DNA from 3 places in the Kluyvera sp. STS39-E genome. Region 1 is predicted to be linked to each of the others. Evidence: predicted binding sites of a transcription regulator. Region 1 holds the regulator's gene; each other region holds the start of a gene.
The links. The regulator LexA, encoded in region 1, represses DNA repair genes until DNA is damaged. The targets are predictions, from matches to a motif close to TNCTGTATGTACATACAGNA.
Positions count from the first base shown of each region.

Region 2: a site for LexA is predicted at 2,639-2,658, ahead of sbmC (DNA gyrase inhibitor SbmC). Genes of this name have one in related genera too.
Region 3: a site for LexA is predicted at 4,418-4,437, ahead of rmuC (DNA recombination protein RmuC). Genes of this name have one in related genera too.

Region 1 covers NZ_JBFQGA010000013.1:38,016-45,900, reverse strand. The annotation lists gene dusA (tRNA dihydrouridine(20/20a) synthase DusA) at 1-447, opposite strand, end outside; gene AB4K05_RS22650 (conjugal transfer protein TraF) at 611-1,858, opposite strand; gene AB4K05_RS22645 (cupin domain-containing protein) at 2,031-2,519, opposite strand; gene zur (zinc uptake transcriptional repressor Zur) at 2,644-3,159, shown strand; gene AB4K05_RS22635 (CsbD family protein) at 3,203-3,412, opposite strand; gene dinF (MATE family efflux transporter DinF) at 3,549-4,868, opposite strand; gene lexA (transcriptional repressor LexA) at 4,938-5,546, opposite strand; gene AB4K05_RS22620 (diacylglycerol kinase) at 5,646-6,014, opposite strand; gene plsB (glycerol-3-phosphate 1-O-acyltransferase PlsB) at 6,210-7,885, shown strand, end outside.
Region 2 covers NZ_JBFQGA010000002.1:347,467-355,351, reverse strand. The annotation lists gene cysS (cysteine--tRNA ligase) at 1-361, shown strand, start outside; gene AB4K05_RS05240 (metal-dependent hydrolase) at 453-977, opposite strand; gene ybcJ (ribosome-associated protein YbcJ) at 1,118-1,330, opposite strand; gene folD (bifunctional methylenetetrahydrofolate dehydrogenase/methenyltetrahydrofolate cyclohydrolase FolD) at 1,332-2,198, opposite strand; tRNA gene AB4K05_RS05225 (tRNA-Arg) at 2,452-2,528, shown strand; gene sbmC (DNA gyrase inhibitor SbmC) at 2,675-3,145, shown strand; gene AB4K05_RS05215 (serine hydrolase domain-containing protein) at 3,202-4,458, opposite strand; gene AB4K05_RS05210 (LysR family transcriptional regulator) at 4,649-5,542, shown strand; gene AB4K05_RS05205 (DMT family transporter) at 5,561-6,400, opposite strand; gene AB4K05_RS05200 (TonB-dependent receptor) at 6,707-7,885, shown strand, end outside.
Region 3 covers NZ_JBFQGA010000014.1:69,041-76,925, forward strand. The annotation lists gene metR (HTH-type transcriptional regulator MetR) at 1-88, opposite strand, end outside; gene metE (5-methyltetrahydropteroyltriglutamate--homocysteine S-methyltransferase) at 206-2,467, shown strand; gene AB4K05_RS23300 (dienelactone hydrolase family protein) at 2,529-3,341, opposite strand; gene udp (uridine phosphorylase) at 3,579-4,340, shown strand; gene rmuC (DNA recombination protein RmuC) at 4,482-5,891, shown strand; gene ubiE (bifunctional demethylmenaquinone methyltransferase/2-methoxy-6-polyprenyl-1,4-benzoquinol methylase UbiE) at 5,992-6,747, shown strand; gene AB4K05_RS23320 (SCP2 domain-containing protein) at 6,761-7,366, shown strand; gene ubiB (ubiquinone biosynthesis regulatory protein kinase UbiB) at 7,363-7,885, shown strand, end outside.

The sequences.
Region 1 (7,885 bases):
GTCCTGGTCGTCGATACCGATACGGGTTTTTACCGTGACCGGAATATCGACCACATCGCGCATGGCTTTGATGCAATCGGCGACTAACTGGGCGTTGCCCATCAAGCAGGCACCGAACATGCCGTTCTGTACGCGGTCAGATGGACAGCCGACGTTGAGGTTAATTTCATCATAACCCCGCTCCTGCGCAAGCACAGCACACTGCGCAAGTGCCGCCGGATCGCTCCCGCCAAGCTGCAGAGCAATCGGATGCTCTTCGTCGCTGTAGGCCAAATAATCGCCCTTGCCGTGAATGATTGCCCCGGTGGTCACCATCTCGGTATACAGCAACGTGTGCTGCGACAGCAGGCGCAGGAAGTAGCGGCAGTGTCTATCCGTCCAGTCGAGCATCGGCGCGATGGAAAAACGGTGAGCGGGAAAAGCAGCGGACGAGGATTCTGACAACATGGCGATTATTTAAGCATCCGGAAAAATGGGCGGGTACTATAGCATAAAGCATAAGCAGGGAAAAAATGCAGCGTAGGCCGGATAAGCGCAGCGCCATACGCCACCATGCGGCACATTGCCGCATGGTGGCGTAAACGCCTTATCCAGCCTACAAGGTCTGTGGCTAGAAGGTGACACTCACCTGGGCGCCAGCGCCCCAAGTTTGGTCTTCGCCGTACAGCCCCATGAGGTCGAGGTGGACACGGTTAAACGGCGCAAAACCTACGCCGCCGGTGAAGACGTTGCTGTCGTTGTTCTTCACATCCGCGCGGTAACCTGCGCGTACAGCCAGCCAGTCCAGCGGACGCACTTCGGCGCCCACGCCAACGTACTGTGAACTCTCCTCGCTCTTAAAACCTTTGGTTTCAGTCAGATCGCCATCGGCGCTCAGCGTCAGCATATCGGTGTGCCACGCAACGCCTGCGGTAACCAGCGGGCGGATTTGGTAAGTGTCACGAATGCCCGCCACTTCCTTGGTGTCGATATCACGGGAGAATAAGTTTTGCCCGCTCAGCCCAACCGTCCAGTTATCGCCGAAATCGGCGCTCATCCCCGCATCAACGTTAAAACCAGTATCGTCGTTGCGATAACGACTGCTGTTGATATCGTCGCTGCTGAAGTTGTAGATCGAAGCGGTGTAGTTGTAGAGCCACGTTTTTTGCAGCTTAGGCGTTACGCCGAATGACACCGGCACGCCGCCAAAGTCGAACTGGCGAGCGATGGCGACACCGTAGTCGGAGACAATAGCCGCCCGGCCATAGCCTTTAGATTTCAAATCGTCAGGGCTGACAGCCAGAACTTGGGATGGCGTGGCCTGAATCCCACGCAGCATATCGATATCACTTTGTTTGATATCCGAGCTAATCCGCGCACGGGCGTTCGCTTTAGCCACAAACGCTACCGCTAACACATCGTTCGGGATTGAAATCGCCATCCCCGCGCCGGCCTTCGCCTGTGCGGTCTTCCCTTTTAGCGATGAAAGTTGATCCGCCAGATTACCTGCCGCGGATGATACCTGCCGGTATCCTAGACTACCTGGGATGAAAAGATCGGAGATATTAATCGAGTTCAACGTGCCGATGTAGCTATTCACGTCATCGCTGACATCGTCTATCTTGTTGCGCAGATCATCCTTGTCGGAAATCTGTGCGCCGATCGTCGGTAGAATCACCGTGATGTCATCATCAGGCTTTGCTTTCGCCAGCAGCGCTGGGTTTATCAACACGCCGCTGCCGTAATTCGCGGAAGCCACCCCGGTACCACCCATGGCGTCATTTCTGGCTTCCGTCCAGCCGTTTGCGGCCCCTGCCTGACCTGCCACTAAAAAAGAGACAGCTATCCCCATCAGCGAAAATTTTTCGTTTTTTTTCACAGTTTGCTCGTCTTATTGTCTGTTATGAAACAACCCTCCCTCCGTTATCGCCTGGAAGGAGACGAACTATTGCTGTGAATAACGGGACAAAAAGTGGCTTGTTCCCTTAACTGAAATTTTCTACGAGGCTGTCATTATTAGTAAGCGCCCTAATCTTTATAGAAGAAGATGGCTAATTTCGCCCAGGTTTTCCGTCATGTGGGCCGAAAAACTGCGGTGGGTGATCCACCCAGCGGTCTTCACGGGTCACGGCATACGAGGCATTTAGCGGGTAGTAAATGCGGTTAGTTCGCTTATTTGCCTCCCCAACCACCAGCAGCCGGACCTCTTCCGACGTATTGTTGATAAAGGTGTGGCAAACCCCGGTTCCCGCCGGAAAACCAACGCTATCACCAGGCTTAAGTTTCCACAGGTAGCCATTGATCCACGCCTGCGGATACCCTTCCAGCACGTAAATAAACTCTTCTTCATCGCTCTCCGCGTGCGGATAGGAAGTGCGCCGCCCCGGCGGTAAGCGTTCGTGGTGAATACCCAGGTGCCTAAGCCCTAACGCACGGGCCAGCGGCGCGCCAATCGAAAAACGCTCATCGCTATCGGGATAGCTGGAATCATCGGGGCCTTCAACGTCGTGCCAATGGCGAATGCAATCGGGTCTTTTCATTTTTTCGTCCTGAGTGTGAAGTACACCTGATATAACACACCTATAGCACACCGGTGGAAACTCGGCGTTTCTGGCATAACATGATAAAGTATGCGTTTGTTTCACCCGTAACCCGAGGATGCCGATGGATAAGACCACTACGCAAGAACTGTTAGCGCAGGCTGAAAAGCTGTGTGCGCAACGCGGCGTACGCCTGACCCCGCAGCGTCTGGAAGTGTTACGCCTGATGAGTCTGCAAGAAGGCGCGATCAGTGCCTACGATCTGCTCGATCTGCTGCGGGTCAAAGAGCCGCAGGCTAAGCCGCCCACGGTATACCGCGCGCTGGAGTTTCTGCTTGAGCAGGGCTTTGTCCACAAGGTCGAATCTGCCAACAGCTACGTGTTGTGTCACCTGTTCGATCAACCAACCCACACCTCCGCCATGTTTATCTGCGACCGCTGCGGCGTGGTAAAAGAAGAGTGTGCGGAAGGGGTCGAAGACATCATGCATGCGCTGGCGGCAAAAATGGGCTTCGCTCTGCGCCACAACGTGATTGAAGCACACGGCCTGTGTTCAGGCTGCGTTGAGGTCGAGGCCTGCAAAACGCATGAATGCTGCCAGCACGATCATACAATCCAGATTAAGAAGAAATCCCGCTAGCGAACGCTAAGCGGGATAGCGTACTTCCTTGTACGCGAGGGGTTTACCAGCGGTGGTTGTGACGCTTGTCCCAGCTATCGACCTCTTTTTCCGCCTGATCTTTCGCGTAGCCGTAACGCTCCTGAATTTTACCGACCAGCTGATCGCGTTTCCCTTCGATCACCGTCATATCATCATCGGTCAGTTTGCCCCATTGCTCTTTCACTTTACCTTTGATCTGTTTCCAGTTACCGCCGACTTCGTCTTTATTCATCATAAAATCCTCGGGAGTCAGTGAGTGAATAGCGAAAGGTTTTCTACAACACGAACATCTTTTTCGCTAAGCGTGAGATTAATTGTAGTCGGTCATTCTGGGTTCGTTTCACTATTCAGAATCTTTAACCATCACGCTAAGAAAACCAGCTCCCCTCGCGCCAGTGACGACGCCAGATAAACGCCAGCGACATACCACGCAATGCGAGGAATACGGCCAGCGCTAACCACAGTCCGTGGTTGCCTAGCGTCGGCAGCGCCAGCAGCGTGAGCGCAAAACCGGCCGCCGCGACCGCCATGCTGTTACGCATTTCAGCGCCGCGCGTCGCACCGATAAACATGCCGTCCAACAGGTAACACCACACACCAATCACCGGCAGCACGACCTGCCAGAGCACATAGCGGTCAGCCAACTGGCGCAGCTCAGGGATGGAAGTCAGCAGCGCGACAATATGCTCACCCAATAGCGCATAAACCAGCGCAAAGGCCAGCGCGACAACGCCCGCTTGGCGACATGCCGCCTGCCACACCTCAAGCAGTTTGCTGCCATCGCGTGCGCCGTAGGCTTGCCCAGAGTGGGCCTCTACTGCATAGGCGAATCCGTCCAATGCATAGGCCGTGAAGGTCAGCATGGTCATCAGCACCGCATTCACCGCCACCACGTCGCTGCCGAGTCGGGCACCAAAGACGGTCACCGCGCCAAAGCACAGCTGAAGCAGCAGCGAACGCAGCATAATGTCGCGGTTCAGCGCCAGTAGCCGTCGAAAGTCACCGAGCCAAGCCGTTTTCAGCATCGCCCATGAAATGCCACGCATGATCAGTACCTTGCGCACCATTCCCAGCCCAACCAAGAACGTTGCATATTCAGCAATCGCCGTTGCCAGCGCCGCCCCCTGCACGTTCATATGCAGCCCCATAACCAGCCACAGGTCGAGAACAATATTCAGCACATTCCCTACCACCAGCAATACCACCGGTGCGCGAGCATACTGTACGCCGAGTAGCCAGCCGAGCAGCACGAGGTTTGCCAGTGAGGCGGGGGCGCTGAGCCAGCGGATTGAGAGAAAACGCTGCGCTTGTTCCAGCACCTCGCCGCTGCCGCCGACGATGGAGAGCGCCAAATGAATCAGCGGGTTTTTGAACAGAATAATCAGCAGACCCGCGCCCAGCGCCAGCAAAAGCGGTTGTACTAAGGCTCGGGCCAGCGCCTGGGGGTCTTTGGCACCAAACGCTTGCGCCGTCAGGCCGGTGGTGCTCATGCGTAAAAACAGCAGCAGCATGAACAGGAAGCTGGTCGCCGTGGCCCCAATCGCCACGCCGCCCAAATAGACTGGACTATCGAGATGACCAATCACGGCAGTATCCACCAGTCCCAGCAAAGGCACGGTGATATTGGAGAAAATCATGGGTAGCGCAAGACGCCACAGGGCTTTATCGGCGGAGGTCAGTAGAGGCATGTGCATGAACCAGAAAGAAAAAAGGCTGCGATACCGAAAGCATCACAGCCATTTGAGAGCGGAGAAGGGTTACAACCACTCACCGTTGCGGATAACGCCAACGGCCAGCCCTTCGATGGAGAAGTTCTGCTGGCGCAGATCGACCACGATAGGGGAAAACTCGCTGTTTTCTGGCAGCAGTTCGACGACGTTACCCTGTTTTTTCAGGCGTTTTACCGTCACTTCTTCGTCAATGCGCGCCACCACAACCTGGCCGTTACGCACATCCTGGGTTTTATGCACAGCAAGCAGGTCGCCGTCCATAATACCAATATCTTTCATCGACATACCGCTGACGCGCAGCAGGAAGTCGGCGCTTGGTTTAAACAGCGATGGGTCGACCTGATAATGGCCTTCAATGTGCTGTTGTGCTAGCAGCGGTTCGCCCGCCGCCACGCGGCCAATCAGCGGCAAGCCCGCTTCTTCTTCCACCAGTAGGCGGATACCGCGAGAGGCACCGGAGACAATCTCAAGAACCCCTTTACGCGCCAGCGCTTTCAGGTGTTCTTCAGCCGCATTCGGGGAACGAAACCCCAAGCGCTGAGCAATTTCCGCACGCGTCGGCGGCATGCCCGTCTGGCTGATATGATCCCGGATGAGATCAAACACCTCTTGCTGCCTGGTCGTTAACGCTTTCATTCCGCCCCCTGGGTGTATATACAGTTATGCTGTGAGTATATACAGCTAGTGTCTATTTTGGAACCATAAAACGCAGGAAATCAGGCAGTTTTCACAGCTTTAGTGGAAATGAGACCACAATAAGATGCCCCAGGTGATAACCGCGACGAAAATCGCCAGCAGCACCGCGGCAGAACCCATATCTTTAGCGCGCCCGGACAGCTCGTGATACTCCGAGCCAATACGGTCAACGACGGCTTCCAGCGCACTATTAAGAATTTCCACTATCATCACCAACAGGACAGAGCCGATAAGCAACACGCGGGTGATAGGATCCACATCCAGCCAGCAGGCAATAATTATCGCCACTAAGGACGCAACCCCTTCTTGGCGGAACGCGGCTTCGTTTTGCCACGCCGCGCGAAATCCTTTCCAGGAATAACCTGCTGCTTTGATAATTCGGGTGATCCCAGTGGTATTATTGGCCATCTCAAGAACCTTTTACGTTATGCGTCAATGACAATGCGTATGTACATCGTTCTTCCCGTCGCCGCTGCGTTCGCCGCGTGGCCGCTACGAGAATCACTTAGTGTATTATTATGGAGCGGTAGAACAGAAATCCTGCCAACTTTCTGATATTCTTGCCGCGCATTTGCATGATTAACCAGAGGCTTTACATCGTTTATGTCCGGCTGGCCAAGAATTTACTACAAATTACTGAATTTACCATTAAGTGTTCTGGTAAAGAGCAAGTCTATTCCCGCAGAACCTGCTCAGGAATTGGGGCTTGATACATCGCGTCCAATTATGTACGTCCTGCCTTACAACTCTAAGGCTGACTTACTGACGCTCCGCGCCCAATGTTTGGCGCACGACCTGCCCGATCCGTTTGAACCGTTAGAAATCGACGGCACCTTGCTGCCGCGCTACGTGTTCATCCACGGCGGGCCGCGCGTGTTCACCTATTACACGCCGAAAGAAGAGTCGATCAAACTGTTCCACGATTACCTCGACCTGCACCGCAGCAACCCAGATCTGGATGTGCAAATGGTGCCGGTGTCAGTGATGTTCGGTCGTTCTCCGGGTCGTGAGAAAGGCGAAATTAACCCGCCGCTGCGTATGCTGAACGGCTTCCAGAAATTCTTCGCCGTCTCTTGGCTCGGTCGCGATAGCTTCGTGCGTTTCTCGCCGTCCGTCTCCCTGCGCCGCATGGCCGACGAGCACGGTACGGATAAAATTATCGCTCAGAAGCTGGCGCGCGTTGCCCGTATGCACTTTGCCCGTCAGCGTCTGGCAGCGGTAGGCCCACGTCTGCCTGCGCGTCACGATCTGTTCAAAAAGCTGCTGGCATCAAAAGCTATCGCCAAAGCAGTAGAAGATGAAGCGCGCAGCAAAAAAATCTCCCACGAAAAAGCGCAGCAGAACGCCATTGCGCTGATGGAAGAGATTGCGGCTAACTTCTCCTACGAGATGATCCGCCTGACTGACCGTATCCTGAGCTTTACCTGGAACCGTCTGTATCAGGGGATTAACGTGAATAACGCCGAGCGCGTACGCCAGCTGGCGCACGACGGCCACGAGATTGTTTATGTGCCCTGCCACCGCAGCCACATGGACTATCTGCTGCTCTCATACGTGCTCTATCACCAAGGTTTGGTGCCGCCGCATATCGCCGCGGGTATCAACCTGAACTTCTGGCCAGCAGGTCCGATTTTCCGCCGTCTAGGTGCGTTCTTTATTCGCCGTACTTTCAAAGGCAACAAGCTTTATTCCACCGTGTTCCGCGAATACCTCGGCGAGCTGTTCAGCCGCGGTTACTCCGTGGAGTACTTCGTGGAAGGTGGTCGTTCCCGTACTGGTCGCCTGCTGGATCCGAAAACCGGCACGCTGTCGATGACCATTCAGGCAATGCTGCGCGGCGGCTCCCGTCCTATCACCTTAGTGCCGATTTATATTGGCTACGAACACGTGATGGAAGTGGGCACCTATGCGAAAGAACTGCGCGGTGCCACGAAAGAGAAAGAAAGCCTGCCGCAGATGCTTAAAGGTCTGAGCAAGCTGCGCAATCTCGGCCAAGGCTACGTCAACTTCGGCGAACCAATGTCGCTGATGACCTACCTGAACCACCATGTTCCGGAATGGCGCGAGTCTATCGACCCGATTGAAGCCGTGCGTCCAGCGTGGCTGACGCCAACCGTCAACAAAATGGCGGCAGAGCTGATGGTGCGTATCAACAACGCCGGTGCGGCTAACGCCATGAACCTGTGCTGTACCGCGCTGCTGGCTTCGCGTCAGCGTTCTCTGACCCGTGAGCAGCTCACGCAGCAGCTGGATTGCTATCTGGCCCTGATGCGTAACGC
Region 2 (7,885 bases), on a different contig from region 1:
CATTGAAGCGATGGACGATGATTTCAACACCCCGGAAGCCTATTCCGCGCTGTTTGACATGGCTCGTGAAGTGAACCGCCTGAAGACCGAAGATGCGAATGCGGCGAACGCGCTGGCTTCGCATATGCGTAAGCTTGCATCGGTACTGGGTCTGCTGGAACAGGAGCCTGAAACTTTCCTGCAAAGCGGCGCGCAGGCTGATGACGGCGAAGTAGCGGAAATCGAATCGCTGATCCAACAGCGTTTGGATGCGCGTAAAGCGAAAGATTGGGCTGCCGCTGACGCCGCGCGTGACCGTCTCAATGAGATGGGCATCGTGCTGGAAGATGGCGCACAGGGCACGACCTGGCGCCGTAAGTAACGCTCTATATTGCCGGATGGCGGCTTACGCCTTATCCGGCCTACGATGGAATGATCGGTAGGCCGAATAAGCGTAGCGCCATCAGGCAAGATTAATGACGTCTATACCACCACAGCACACCCATCATTACGGCTCCCGGTAGCCATACCCACATCAATTCCGAAATAATCACCTGATGCCCGTACGGCGTGGCGTAGCGAGAGAGCGCGAACGGCGCGACCTTAATCACCTGCCACGGCGCAAAGAACCGTTCATCTGACCATGGCCACAGCCAACCGACGCCCTTGCCGCCGGTGGTGATGGAGTCCAGCAGGCTGTGTGAAAGCAGCGAAACCGTCAAAAATAACCAGCAACGAATCAGCCCGGCTTTAAACCATCGTCGGCCAATCATTACGCACAGCAGTGGCACAACAAAGGCAAACAGCAGCGAGTGGGTAAAACCGCGATGGCCAAAGATATTGCCGTAGGCGATGCCGAATTTGAAGGCGAGCACATCGGCATCGGGTAGCATTGCGAGCACCACGCCTGCGAAGAGTAGGCGAGGGGGAATAACGCGCGTGCCGAGCCCTAAGCCAAGGCATAGTGGGACGGCAGCGTGGGTGATAATGGTTGGCATCGATGGTCCGTTAGCGAAAAATAAAAACAAAGTATCAGCGCAAAACGGTGGCAATGCAGCAGGGGGATATTCTGAATTTTCGGCAATAAAAACCCGGCGTTGCACTGCTTCGCCGGGTCATCGTACTGCTGCCGTGAGGCTTACGCTGTGACGGTTACGCTCTGACCTTCAAAGCTGACGGTCTGTCCGGCGACAATTTTGCAGCGTTTGCGGGTTTCTACCGCGCCGTCAACGTTGACCAGACCATCGGCAATGGCGATTTTCGCCTGCGCGCCGCTTTCGCTCCAGCCTTCCAGTTTCAGTAAGTCACAGAGTTCCACATGCGGATGCTTACCCAAAGAAAATGTTGCCATCTTATGCCTTCTCCACGTCGTGATACTCTTCACAAGCCTGTAGGGTGTTTTCAATCAGGGTTGCGACGGTCATTGGACCTACGCCGCCCGGTACCGGCGTGATGTAAGATGCGCGAGCCGCGGCTTCTTCAAACACCACATCGCCGACTACTTTACCGCTTTCGAGACGATTAATCCCGACATCAATCACGATGGCACCTTCTTTGATCCACTCACCCGGAATAAAACCAGGCTTGCCGACCGCGACGATCAGCAGATCGGCGTTTTCAACGTGGTGGCGTAGGTTCTTGGTGAAACGGTGGGTGACGGTGGTGGTGCAGCCAGCCAGCAGCAGCTCCATGCTCATCGGGCGGCCAACGATGTTAGAGGCGCCAATGACCACGGCGTTCAGACCGTAGGTATCGATGTTGTAGCGCTCAAGCAGCGTAACGATGCCGCGCGGTGTGCACGGACGCAGGCGCGGCGCACGCTGGCACAGACGACCTACGTTGTACGGATGGAATCCGTCTACGTCTTTGTCTGGATCGATACGTTCCAATACCTTCACGTTATCGATGCCCGCAGGCAGCGGGAGCTGCACCAGAATGCCGTCGATAGTGGCATCGGCATTCAGGGTATCAATCAGCGTCAGCAGTTCAGCTTCGCTGGTGGTTTCCGGCAGATCGTAGGAGCGGGAGATGAAACCCACCTCTTCGCAGGCTTTACGCTTGCTGCCGACATAAATTTGCGATGCGGGGTTGCTACCAACCAACACAACGGCCAGCCCAGGGGCGCGTTTTCCGGCCGCAACTCGCGCCTTCACTTTTTCCGCAACCTCAGAGCGCACCTGCTGCGCAATCGTTTTACCGTCAATAATCTTTGCTGCCATCAGGGGAAATATTCCATCTGTCATTAACGAAGGGGGGATGTATATATTTTGTCAGATGCGAGGCTCGCTGTCAGTTATCGTTTGCGTGTTTTCAGCGGAAAGTGATTTTGCCCAACTGTTGAGCGATTGTTGGTGGCACTTTATCCACTGCTGCGTTCAACGCAGGTTTCATGCGGAAATGGATTGACTCACCTGCTAGTGACCGTATAATTCCACGCGCTTCACCCTATCAAGAAGTTTTGACTTCCCCAGTGCGCCCTTAGCTCAGTTGGATAGAGCAACGACCTTCTAAGTCGTGGGCCGCAGGTTCGAATCCTGCAGGGCGCACCATTTTCTCCGCCAATCTCAATATTGCTGCCCTCACTACGCTCTGAATAAGAGTGCGAATCTGCTCACATATTGCCCACGCTCCGTTTGTCTTAATGGCAAAATGTGAATTACACTGTATGTAATTACAGTATGTTAACGGAGGCAGTATGGACTACGAGGTTAAGCAGGTTAAGTCGCGCAAAATAGCCGGTTTTCATATGGTTGGGCCGTGGGAACAGACGGTAAAACAAGGTTTTGAGCAGCTTATGATGTGGGTGGATGGCCAGCAAATTCCCGCTCAGGAGTGGCTCGCCGTTTATTACGACAATCCTGATGAAGTGCCGGCGGAAAAGCTGCGCTGCGATACGGTGGTGTCGGTGGCAGATGATTTTGTTGTGCCGCCGAACAGCGAAGGTGTGATGACCTCGGAAGTGGCAGGCGGCTTATATGCTGTCGCATTGGCACGCGTTGAGAATCATGATTTCGCCACGCCTTGGTATCAATTCTTTGACAGCCTGCTGAAGGACGAAAGTCACCAGATTGCCCCGAAGCCCTGTTTCGAAATTTACCGTAATAACGGTGCCGAAGACGGCTACTGGGATATTGAGATGTACGTGGCGGTAGAAGCGAAAGCGTAACGCCAGACGCAAAACGGCGTCATCAGGGTCTCCATCCCTGATGACGCTGGCTGTGTTTAGCGCAGTGCGTTGGCGATGGCACTAAACATCAGTGATGCTTCAAGCGGTTGAGCGCTGAAAGATGGCTCTGCCTGTGGCCATGTTGACCATTGCACTATCACCAAATTTTCCGCACGGTTAACCATGATCATCTGTCCAAAAATACCCAGTGCCCACATAGAGCCTTTGAGCGTGTCTTTTTGTTCAGGGATGACGTTTTTTGCGTTAACCGGCACTTCGTTGTTCCACCACTGATAGCCGTAAATGCCCTTAGGGTGCGCGGCAGAAACCGATTTTTTTGCCGTATTCCAGTTTGCCGATTGGCTAACCCAATCCTTTGGAAGTATCTGGGTGCCATCCGCGAGACGACCTTCGTGCATCACGAACTCACCAAAGCGTCCCCAGTCTTCTAGCGTGGCGTTAAAACCGTGTGCGCCAACGTCATGTTGATCTTTAGCGTACGCATGCCATACGCCGTCATTCGCCATGCCGTACGGTTGCCAGATAGTCTTTTCGAGGTAGTGAGCTAACGTCATGCCCGTTGCGCGCTCCAAAACGTCGCCTAACAGCCATGCACCACCGGAGGAATAAGACCAAACCTCACCGGCTGGATGTGTGCGTTTCAGGCCGGAAACGAGCGCGCGGACGCAGTCATAAGTGCCGGGATGCGCCTCGCACTGGGTCAGTTTGGCGAAGTCTGACTGCGGATTGGTGTAGTCTTCGCTCCACGCCACGCCGGAGGTGTGTTGGATGAGCTGCTTTAAGGTCACGCCGTCCCAGGCCGTGCCTTTGAGATCCGGTTCATACTGGGTGACGAGGTCGTCTAAGGAATGAATCTTGCCTTCTTGGATTGCGGCACCAACCAGCACAGAGACCACTGATTTTCCAACTGAACGGGAAGTCCACAGCGTGGTATCGGTATTGCCTTCGCCGAGGTATTTCCATGCCACTTTACCGTTTTTTAGCACCAGCATGCCGCTGACATTCTGTCGCTTGATGTAATCCTGCAAATTCCACCGCTGGCCGTTAACCTGATAGCTCGCCTGGCGAAGGGGTTTATCGGCAGCCTCCAGCGGCGTTGCCTTGCCGTGGTGGAAAACATCGCCCTGATAGTTACGATAATCATTACGAAAACCAATCACCCGCTCGGCTTGGCTCCAGGTCAACATTTTTTGGGTATTCGGCAATGTGTTATCAAAAGGCGCGGGACAGGAGGTCAACTCGGTGCCTTTACAGGCGGCAATGGCCGGGGAAGAAAGCAGAGCGCTAGCCATCAAACTCGCCACAAGACAATACTTCGCAGATGATATTTTTTGGTTATTATTCATAGTGTTCTCGATTTAAATGTAAACTCACTGGTTCGTTACCCTGAAGGTTCGGGATACAGGCAGTATAAAAATCGACGACCTATAATAAAAAACGCTTAATGGGGGAAAAACCCCCGCATATTGGCTGGAGATCGTTTTGCCATCATTGTCCTATTCACTTGCGCAATTAGAAGCTTTTACCGCCGTGGCCGAGTGCACCAGTCTCGTGAAGGCCGCCGCTAAATTAGGCAAAGATCGCACTACGCTGCGCGATCTTATCGATCTGCTGGAAGACGGCTTGGGCTATGCGCTGTTTGTCCGCGAAGGACGATCGCTTCAGCTGACGGTGGAGGGGGAACTGCTGCACCGTCAGGCACATTTATTGATACGGCAGGCGCGGGCATTTGAGCAGTTTGCCCATCAGGTACCGGCGAATGAGGTCCAAGAACTGAGCGTTGTCTACGACACCTTTACCCCGCGTGGATTTATTTATGGCTTGATTGCCTTTATGGCACAGCGGCGTATTCGTCTCAGTATGACCTGTATGCCGCGTGAACAGGGGGAGCTTGCGCTGGCGCAAGGGCAGGCCGATCTCGGTTTTTACCAGGCGAACAACCGCAGTATCGGTAACGAAATGGAGTGGCGGGCGTTAGGGACGATTGAAATGGATTTTTATGCCGCTCGCACGCTTTTTACCGATGTCTCCATGCCATGCTCGCTGCTCTCGCTTTCCCTGACTCCGCAGATTGTTATGCATGCGGTATCCGATGTGCCGGTATCGCGACGTCTGCAAATTGCTGGCAACATCATCTTTACCAATGAGCGAGAGATGCTGCGCAGTTTGATGGAAGCGGGCTGTGGATGGGGCTTTTTGCCCACCCATTTTCAGGCGGAAAGCTGGCACAATGTCGTCGCTATCCCAACGGTGGTGGGCAATAGCGGAATTAGCCAGACCATGGTGACCATCTGGCAGCCGGGAAATGACAAACGCAGGATTATTGACGCGACGCTTGCCGAACTGCCTGCGCTTTGGCGCAGCGCGTGCCCCTGATGAAAGGGGCCGGCGAGATCACTTTCTTGTACGACGTTGATAATCCGCCGCAATCACTAGCCCTATCCCGGTAAGCGTTATTACAATCGCCAGCAGCATTCTGCCGTCAATCGCTTCCCCCATAAACAGCAGGCCACCTAAAGCCGCTAGGCAAGGCACGCTTAGCTGCAGGGTGCTGGCGGTGGTTGGGCTGAGATGGGGTAGCAGGGCGTACCAGAGCAAATAGGCCGCGCCGGACATCAGTGCGCCGGAAGTGACCGCCAGCGCAACACCAAACGCATCGGCCTGAATGTGCATACCGCTGACGGCTAAAACCAGCAGCGCCAGTGGGACCGCGAGAATAAAATTCCCAGCCGTCGCAGCGGCGGCATTTTGGACTTTTTTCCCGGTAATACAGTACATCGCCCATGCGAAACCAGAAATCATCATCAGCAGCGCCGCGCCGCCGGAAGGATGCCCCGCACCGGGTAACAGCAGTAGCGCCAATCCACCCATTGCCATCAACATGCCAAGACTCTTAAGCCACGTGAGCCGCTCGCCGTGCGCCAATCCCCAAACCGTCATCACCACCTGTACGGTGCCAAACAGCAGCAGTGCGCCCGCTGCGGTGGTAAGCGACAGATAGGCCAGTGAAAAGGCGAAAACGTACAGCGCCAGCAGCATCGCGTTAAGGAGATTAAATTCCGGCTTTTTTCTTATGCCCGGCAGCTGTAGCAATAAAAACAGCGCCACAGCCCCGCTTAAAAGACGCAGGCTGCTAAAAGAGATGGCGTCCATATGCAGCCCTTTCAGCGCCAGCCGACACAGGAGTGAATTGGCCGCAAAAGCGACCATCGTGAGAATAATTTTGAGCAGCACACGCGCCCCTTAATTTTACCGGTTAGGGGAATTATGCGTCAGGCAGCCACGCGCAGCGCCATTTTTTATGCAAACAAGCAAAATAACGCCATGTAATTAATAAGGTTATCCGCTTATGTTTCATTCATTTTGCCTTGATCGCGCAACGATAATGAGTATAGTTCTCAGTCTCTTTTTTATTCACTAGTTTGATACGGCAGACTCAGCAATCGGTGAGCATTTATCACAGGGGGTTCTGAGGCGTGAGGTCACGATAACCTGCTGACAGCACTGGTGAATTTTTTTATTGATACCAGGGATCTTCTCATGAATGCAAAACTCTCCGCGCTGGCATTGGCGATAAGCGCCGTTGTTCCTGCCGCGAACGCTGCCACAACCAATACTGTTACCGCGAGCCCAAATCAGCCTGAAACCATGGTAGTACAGGGCGTTGGCAGTAGCTTTACCCCCGGTGGTGAAGAGCTGGTTCCAGCCTATCTCGATGGGCAGATTGCTCACGGTGGACGGCTCGGGATGCTGGGCGAACAAAAGGCGATGGACGTGCCGTTCAACGTCATCGGTTACACCTCACAGCTGGTGCAGGACCAGCAGGCCAAAACAATAGCCGATGTGGTTAAAAACGATGCTGGTGTGCAGGCGGTACAGGGCTACGGTAACTTCGCCGAAACCTACCGCATCCGTGGCTTTAAACTCGATGGCGATGATATGACCATGGGCGGGCTCTCGGGCGTTGTGCCGCGCCAGGTGGTCGATACCCAGATGCTAGAACGTGTTGAAGTCTTTAAAGGCGCAAACGCGCTGGTGAACGGTGCGGCCAGTTCCGGCGTGGGCGGAATGATAAACCTTGAGCCGAAACGCGCGGAAGATATCCCGACGACGCGTATTGGCGTGGACTACACCGGTGACTCGCAGGTTGGTGGTTCGCTGGATGTGGGGCGTCGTTTTGGTGATGACAACCAGTGGGGCGCCCGCGTGAATGTGCTACACCGCGAAGGGGAAACACGCATTGAAAATGACAAGCGTCGCACCACGCTGGCTTCATTGGGCCTCGACTACCGTGGCGATCGTTTCCGTTCCTCATTCGATTTTGGCTACCAGAAAAAAACCTTCCACGGCGGCGAGATGGGCGTGGGATTCGCGGCGATTAGCGAAGTCCCTGACGTACCGAGCAACACCAAAAGCACTGGCCAAAAATGGGGCTACAGCAATATTGAGAACGAATTCGGCATGGTAAAAGCGGAATACGATCTGACCGATAGCTGGACCACTTATGCCGGACTCGGTGCGCAGCACGCACACGAAGAGGGGATCTATGCCACGCCTAAGCTGACGAATATCAACGGTGATGCCACCGTAGGGCGTTTGGATACCAACCGTATTATCGATAGCTTCAGCGGCATGGGCGGTATTCGTGGCAACTTTGCTACCGGCGTTGTTTCCCATAAGGTAAACATTGGCTATTCGGCGCAGGTCCGCAGCGATGCG
Region 3 (7,885 bases), on a different contig from region 1:
GGGTCTGATGCAGCGTCGCCGCAGCGGCTGCCAGTGAACCAGTATTCCGCAACGCCTGGAGCGTTTTCAGGTGTTTAATCTCGATCATGAAAGTCCTTCACTTCGGCATGAACATATTGCGCTTGAGGATTATACAGTACCTGTCGATTATGGATGTGTAAACATCTGGACGGCTAAATACTGAAAATTCCATGAGAGGCATATGATGACGATTCAAAACCACACCCTCGGTTTCCCTCGTGTTGGTCTGCGCCGCGAGCTGAAAAAAGCGCAAGAGAGCTATTGGGCAGGCAATGCCTCTCGTGAAGAATTACTTGCGACTGGGCGCGAACTGCGTGCTCGTCACTGGGAGCAGCAGAAACAAGCGGGCATTGATCTGCTGCCAGTGGGGGATTTTGCTTGGTACGATCATGTCCTCACCACCAGTCTTCTGCTGGGCAACGTCCCGGTGCGGCACCAGAATAAAGACGGCTCGGTTGATATCGACACCTTATTCCGTATTGGCCGCGGTCGCGCCCCGACCGGCGAACCTGCAGCGGCGGCGGAAATGACCAAATGGTTTAACACCAACTATCACTACATGGTGCCGGAGTTTGTCAAAGGCCAGCAGTTCAAACTGACTTGGACCCAACTGCTGGATGAAGTGGACGAAGCATTGGCGCTGGGCCATAAGGTGAAACCTGTTCTACTTGGCCCGGTAACCTACCTGTGGCTAGGCAAAGTGAAGGGCGAGCCGTTTGAGCGCCTTAGCCTGCTCAACGATATCCTGCCGGTCTACCAACAGGTGCTGAACGAGCTATCGAAGCGTGGCGTTGAATGGGTGCAGATCGATGAACCCGCACTGGTGCTGGAGCTGCCGCAGAAATGGCTGGATGCGTTCAAGCCGGCGTACGATGCGCTGACAGGACAGCTCAAGCTGCTGCTGACCACCTATTTTGAAGGTGTCACACCGAACCTTAATACCATTACCGCACTGCCAGTTCAGGGGCTGCATGTCGATTTCGTGCACGGGAAAGATGACGTGAACGAACTGCACAAGCGTCTTCCTGCCGACTGGCTGCTTTCCGCAGGCCTGATTAATGGCCGCAACGTCTGGCGTGCCGATCTCACGCAAAAATATGCACAAATTAAGGATATTGTCGGCAAACGCGCGCTCTGGGTGGCATCTTCATGCTCGCTACTGCATAGCCCAATCGATCTCAGCGTTGAGACACGCCTAGATGCAGAAGTGAAAAGCTGGTTTGCCTTCGCCCTGCAAAAATGCGGTGAGCTGGCGCTGCTGCGCGACGCGCTGAATAGCGGCAATACGGCTGAGCTTGTGGCGTGGAGCGCACCGATTCAAGCCCGTCGCCACTCTACTCGTGTTCATAACACCGCCGTTGAGCAGCGACTGGCGGCGGTCACCGCACAGGATAGTCAGCGTACCAGCGCATATTCACAGCGCGCCAAGGCGCAACGTGCGCGCTTTAATTTACCGGCCTGGCCGACCACCACCATCGGCTCGTTCCCGCAAACCACGGAAATTCGCGGCCTACGTCTGGACTTTAAAAAAGGCAACCTTGATGTGGGTAACTATCGCACCGGGATTGCTGAGCACATCAAACAGGCAATTATTGAGCAAGAACGCCTGGGCCTCGATGTGCTGGTGCACGGCGAAGCCGAACGCAACGACATGGTGGAGTATTTCGGTGAGCATCTCGATGGTTTTGTTTTTACCCAAAACGGTTGGGTGCAGAGTTATGGCTCTCGCTGCGTGAAGCCGCCGGTAGTGATTGGCGATGTCAGCCGCCCGGAAGCAATCACCGTTGAGTGGGCGAAGTACGCGCAGTCTCTGACTGACAAACCGGTGAAAGGCATGCTCACCGGCCCGGTGACCATTCTTTGCTGGTCCTTCCCGCGTGAGGATGTGACCCGCGAAACCATCGCCAAACAGATTGCGCTGGCGCTGCGTGATGAAGTTGCAGATTTGGAGGCGGCAGGCATTGGTATTATCCAGATTGATGAACCGGCGCTACGCGAAGGCCTGCCACTGCGTCGCAGCGATTGGGCGGCATATTTGGAATGGGGTGTGGAGGCCTTCCGTATCAACGCGGCGGTCGCGAAAGATGAAACGCAGATCCACACCCACATGTGTTACTGCGAGTTCAACGACATCATGGATTCCATTGCGGCGCTCGATGCAGATGTGATCACCATTGAAACCTCACGCTCTGACATGGAACTGCTGGAATCGTTTGAAGAGTTCGACTATCCAAACGAAATTGGACCGGGCGTATATGACATTCACTCGCCAAATGTGCCAAGCGTCGAGTGGATTGAAGCGTTGCTTAAGAAAGCCGAACTACGTATTCCGGCTGAACGCCTGTGGGTCAACCCGGACTGCGGACTGAAAACCCGCGGCTGGCCGGAAACTCGGGCAGCGTTGGCAAATATGGTGCAGGCAGCGCAGAATTTGCGCCAAGCGTAAAATGTAAAACGGAGGCGAAAGCCTCCGTTTAGATTATGGGCAATTCCCGTTTGTTGTAGGGCTATCCCTTCTTCCCTGCATGCTGGGCAAACCACGCCAGCATTCTCTGCCAGCCGTCTTTGGCCGATTCTTCATGATAGCTGGCACGATAGTCAGCATTAAAGGCATGACCGGCTTCCGGGTAGACCACAATGTCGGCTTTCGCATTCGCCGCACGCAGCGCTTGGCGCATGGTGTCTACGGACTCGAGAGATATCCCAGTATCCTGCCCGCCGTACAGCCCTAACACCGGAGCGCTAAGATCGACCGCAACGTCGACAGGATTTTTCGGTGAATTCAACGTTTTGTCACCGATCAAGCGACCATACCAGGCGACTGCGGCTTTAAGCTGTGGATTATGCGCGGCATACAGCCATGCAATGCGTCCACCCCAGCAGAAACCCGTCACCGACAGACGGTTGGCATCGCCGCCATGACGCGCCGCCCAGCTGGCGACGTGGTCGAGATCGCCCAGCACCTGAGCATCAGGCACTTTTGTGACTAAGCCGCTAAACAGTGAGGGGATATCGTCGTAGTCGTTCGGATCGCCCTGACGGAAATAGAGCTCTGGTGCAATCGCCAGATAGCCCTCCAGTGCTAGGCGGCGGCAGATATCACGAATGTGTTCGTGGACGCCAAAAATCTCCTGCACTACGATGATTACCGGGAGAGGCTCATCGCTATGTTTTGGCCGCGCGTGATAGGCCGGTAGCATATCCCCCTGTGAGGGGATAGAGGTTTCCCCCGCCGTGATGGCCTCTTCGGGCGTATGGACGGTGGTAGAGGCATGAGGTGAAGCAGCAGGTGCAAATCCAGGTTGTGTCTTGATTGTCATGGCATTCTCCGTACCCTTTGAATGAACTCATAGCCGAATCACAGTGCCTCAAGACGGCGTATTATTGTGCAGCAGACGATCACATTAACTTGTTAATGTGATGTAAATCACTATTTGCATGGAATTTAATGCAATATTTTTAATTCTTAGTGATAGCAATCACGAAAAAATGTTGTGGTCTTCTATAAAGTACATTTTTGCTTCTTCTGACAAAACTGAACCACAGAGGAGTTCTTTATGTCCAAGTCTGATGTTTTTCATCTCGGCCTCACCAAAAACGATTTACAAGGGGCTACGGTTGCTATCGTCCCCGGTGACCCGGAGCGTGTGGAAAAGATCGCCGCGCTGATGGAAAAGCCGGTAAAACTGGCATCTCATCGTGAATTTACCTCCTGGCGTGCTGAGCTTGATGGCAAGCCAGTGATCGTTTGCTCAACCGGTATCGGTGGTCCATCGACCTCCATTGCCGTAGAAGAGCTGGCACAGCTGGGCATTCGCACATTCCTGCGCGTGGGTACCACCGGTGCCATTCAGCCAAATATCAATGTGGGTGATGTACTGGTCACCACGGCGTCCGTCCGTCTTGACGGTGCGAGCCTGCACTTTGCCCCGATGGAATATCCAGCGGTGGCTGACTTTGCGTGTACGACCGCGCTGGTAGAAGCGGCGAAAGCCGTCGGTGCGACCACTCACGTGGGCGTTACTGCTTCCTCTGATACCTTCTATCCGGGTCAGGAACGCTATGACACCTTCTCAGGCCGCGTTGTACGCAACTTCAAAGGCTCTATGGAAGAGTGGCAGTCAATGGGTGTGATGAACTATGAAATGGAATCCGCCACCCTGCTGACCATGTGCTCAAGCCAGGGTCTGCGCGCGGGGATGGTTGCGGGCGTTATCGTTAACCGCACCCAACAGGAAATTCCTAACGCAGAGACCATGAAACAGACCGAAAGCCACGCGGTGAAAATCGTAGTGGAAGCGGCGCGTCGTCTGCTGTAGTTTTCCCTCCTTTGCGAAAAGGCCGACTTGTTCGGCCTTTTTCTTTTTGCGTCGCGGCTCGCAGGAAACTGCTTTAAAACTGGACGTTTATACAGCACAATTCTATTTTTGTGCAGATAACGGATTCAGGCAGGGGGCGTTGTGGATATTGCCGTGGTGATTTATGCATTAGTGGCACTGGCGGGCATCGCGATTGGCTGGCTGGCGGCAAGCTATCGTGTCGCGCAGCAGCGCGCTGAACAGTTGGCAGAAGAACGCGATGTATACGGCGAACTGAGCGCGGCGAAACAGCAAATCGCCCAGCATGCTCATTGGCGTGACGAGTGCGAACTGCTCAACAACGAGCTGCGCAGCCTGCGGGAGATTAACTCGTCGCTGGAGGTCGATCTCCGCGAGGTCACTACGCTGCTCGAGACCACGCGCCAGCACGGCGATGAAAAACACCGCCTGATGCTCAACAGCGAACAGCGTCTGAGTGAGCAGTTCGAAAATCTTGCCAACCGCATCTTTGAACAGAGCAACCGTCGGGTCGATGAACAAAACCGGCAAAGCCTGCACGGCCTGCTGACGCCGCTACGTGAACAGCTAGACGGTTTCCGTCGTCAGGTTCAGGACAGCTTTGGTCAGGAAGCGCGCGAGCGGCACACGTTGGCGCATGAAATTCGTAACCTTCAGCAGCTCAACGCCCAGATGGCGCAGGAAGCCGTCAACCTAACCCGGGCGCTGAAAGGCGATAATAAAACGCAGGGCAACTGGGGCGAAGTGGTGCTCAGCCGCGTACTGGAAGCCTCCGGCCTGCGGGAAGGGCACGAATATGAAACCCAGGTCAGCATCAACACGGACGCCAATTCGCGTATGCAGCCGGACGTTATTGTGCGCCTGCCTCACCGCAAAGACGTGGTGGTGGATGCCAAAATGACGCTGGTGGCTTACGAGCGCTACTTCAACGCCGAAGATGACTACACCCGAGAAACTGCGCTGCAGGAGCATATCGCGGCGGTGCGCAACCATATCCGTATGCTGGGCCGTAAAGATTACCAGCAGCTTCCGGGGCTGCGTTCGTTGGATTACGTCCTGATGTTTATCCCCGTAGAGCCAGCGTTTTTACTGGCGCTAGACCGGCAGCCCGAACTGATTAGCGAAGCGCTGAAAAATAATATTATGCTGGTCAGCCCAACCACATTGCTGGTGGCTCTGCGCACTATCTCCAACCTGTGGCGCTACGAGCACCAAAGCCGCAATGCGCAACATATTGCTGAACGTGCCAGCCGCTTATATGACAAAATGCGCCTGTTCGTTGACGATATGTCGTCTATTGGTCAAAGCCTCGATAAAGCACAGGACAACTACCGTCAGGCGATGAAAAAGCTGACTTCCGGTCGCGGTAATCTGTTGGTGCAGGCGGAAGCATTCCGTCATCTTGGCGTTGAGGTGAAACGCGAGATTAATCCAGACCTCGTCGAACAGGCCACATCACAGGATGATGAGTTCCGATTGCGCGACGATGAAGAGTTGAATGATGACAATCCGTTAGCGGCAGAACGCCGCTAATCCAGCGAAATGGCGGATTTCGTAACGGGGTGGAATCGTAGGGCAATCGTGCCCAATCTGTTACACTCCATGAACATTTTCTTGATAAGCAGGCATAGAGATGGTTGAGGATTCACAAGAAACGACGCACTTTGGCTTTCAAACAATTGCCAAAGATCAGAAGGTCGACATGGTGGCACATGTCTTCCATTCTGTGGCCGCAAAATACGATGTTATGAATGACCTGATGTCATTCGGTATTCATCGTCTTTGGAAGCGATTTACCATTGATTGCAGCGGCGTGCGCCGTGGACAGAAAGTTCTCGATCTGGCGGGCGGTACGGGCGATCTGACGGCGAAGTTCTCGCGCATGGTGGGTGAAACCGGGCGTGTGGTACTGGCTGATATCAACGACTCGATGTTGAAAATGGGTCGTGAAAAGCTGCGTAACATTGGCGTTGTGGGCAACGTGGAATACGTACAGGCTAACGCAGAAGCACTGCCTTTCCCGGATAATACCTTCGACTGCATTACCATCTCCTTTGGCCTACGTAACGTCACCGACAAAGAGAAAGCGCTGCGCTCCATGTACCGCGTGCTGAAGCCGGGTGGGCGCCTGCTGGTGCTTGAGTTCTCTAAACCGATTATTGAGCCATTGAGCAAAGCCTACGATGCCTATTCGTTCCACATTCTGCCGCGTATTGGCGAAATGGTGGCTAACGATGCGGACAGCTACCGTTATCTGGCGGAGTCCATCCGTATGCACCCGAATCAGGACACGCTGAAAGAGATGATGCAAGACGCCGGTTTGGAAAACGTTGACTACTTCAACCTGACCGCAGGGATCGTTGCGCTGCATCGCGGCTATAAATTCTGATTGAGGTGCGGCTATGCCTTTAAAACCCTTAGTGACTGGCAGCATTGAGACCGCCATTAATACGCTGCTTTGGCGTGAAAATGCCTTGAAGCCCGCTCGTCAGCGTCTTATTGGCAAAGTGTTGCGCATTGAACTTAAAGAGTTCTCCTCGCCGCTGGTGCTGGTATTTAGCGAGCGCCAGGTTGATGTGCTGGGCGCGTGGGAAGGCGAGGCAGACTGCACCGTTATCACGCGTGTCAGCGTATTGCCGCAGCTGCGTAACCGCCAACAGCTCACCGCGCTTATCCGCAATAACGATCTCGAAGTGCAGGGCGATCTACAGGTTGTGCAAAACCTCGTATCGTTGGCCGACCTCGCGGAATTCGACCCTGCTGAACTGCTTGCGCCCTATACCGGCGATATCGCCGCTGAAGGGGTGAGTAAGCTCCTGCGCGGGGGGGCGAAGTTTGTGCAACATGGTTTGGCGCGTCAGCAGCGCTACGTCTCTGAAGCGTTGACTGAAGAGTGGCGCTTGGCGCCTGGCGCATTGGAAATAGCGTGGTTCGCCGAAGAAACGATGGCCGTAGAGCGTGAGCTAGCTGCACTGACCCAACGGCTGGAAAAACTGGAGGAGAAATGACGCCAGGAGAATTACGGCGCCTGTACTTTATCATCCACACCTTTTTGAGCTACGGGCTTGATGAGCTGATTCCCAAGATGCGTATCACGCTGCCGCTGCGTATTGGGCGTCGGCTGTTATTCTGGATGCCAAACCGCCACAAAAATAAGCCATTAGGTGAGCGCCTGCGCCTGGCGCTACAAGAGCTTGGCCCTGTGTGGATCAAGTTCGGTCAGATGCTTTCCACCCGTCGCGACCTTTTCCCACCGCAGATTGCCGATCAGCTGGTTATGCTGCAGGATCGCGTTGCTCCTTTCGATGGCAAACTGGCAAAGCAGCAAATTGAAAAATCGATGGGTGATATCCCCGTCGAAAGCTGGTTTGATGATTTTGAGATTGAGCCGCTGGCTTCCGCATCGATTGCCCAGGTGCACACCGCGCGCCTAAAAGAGAATGGCAAAGAGGTGGTGATCAAGGTTATCCGTCCGGATATCCTTCCGGTTATCAAAGCCGACATGAAGCTTATCTATCGCCTGGCGC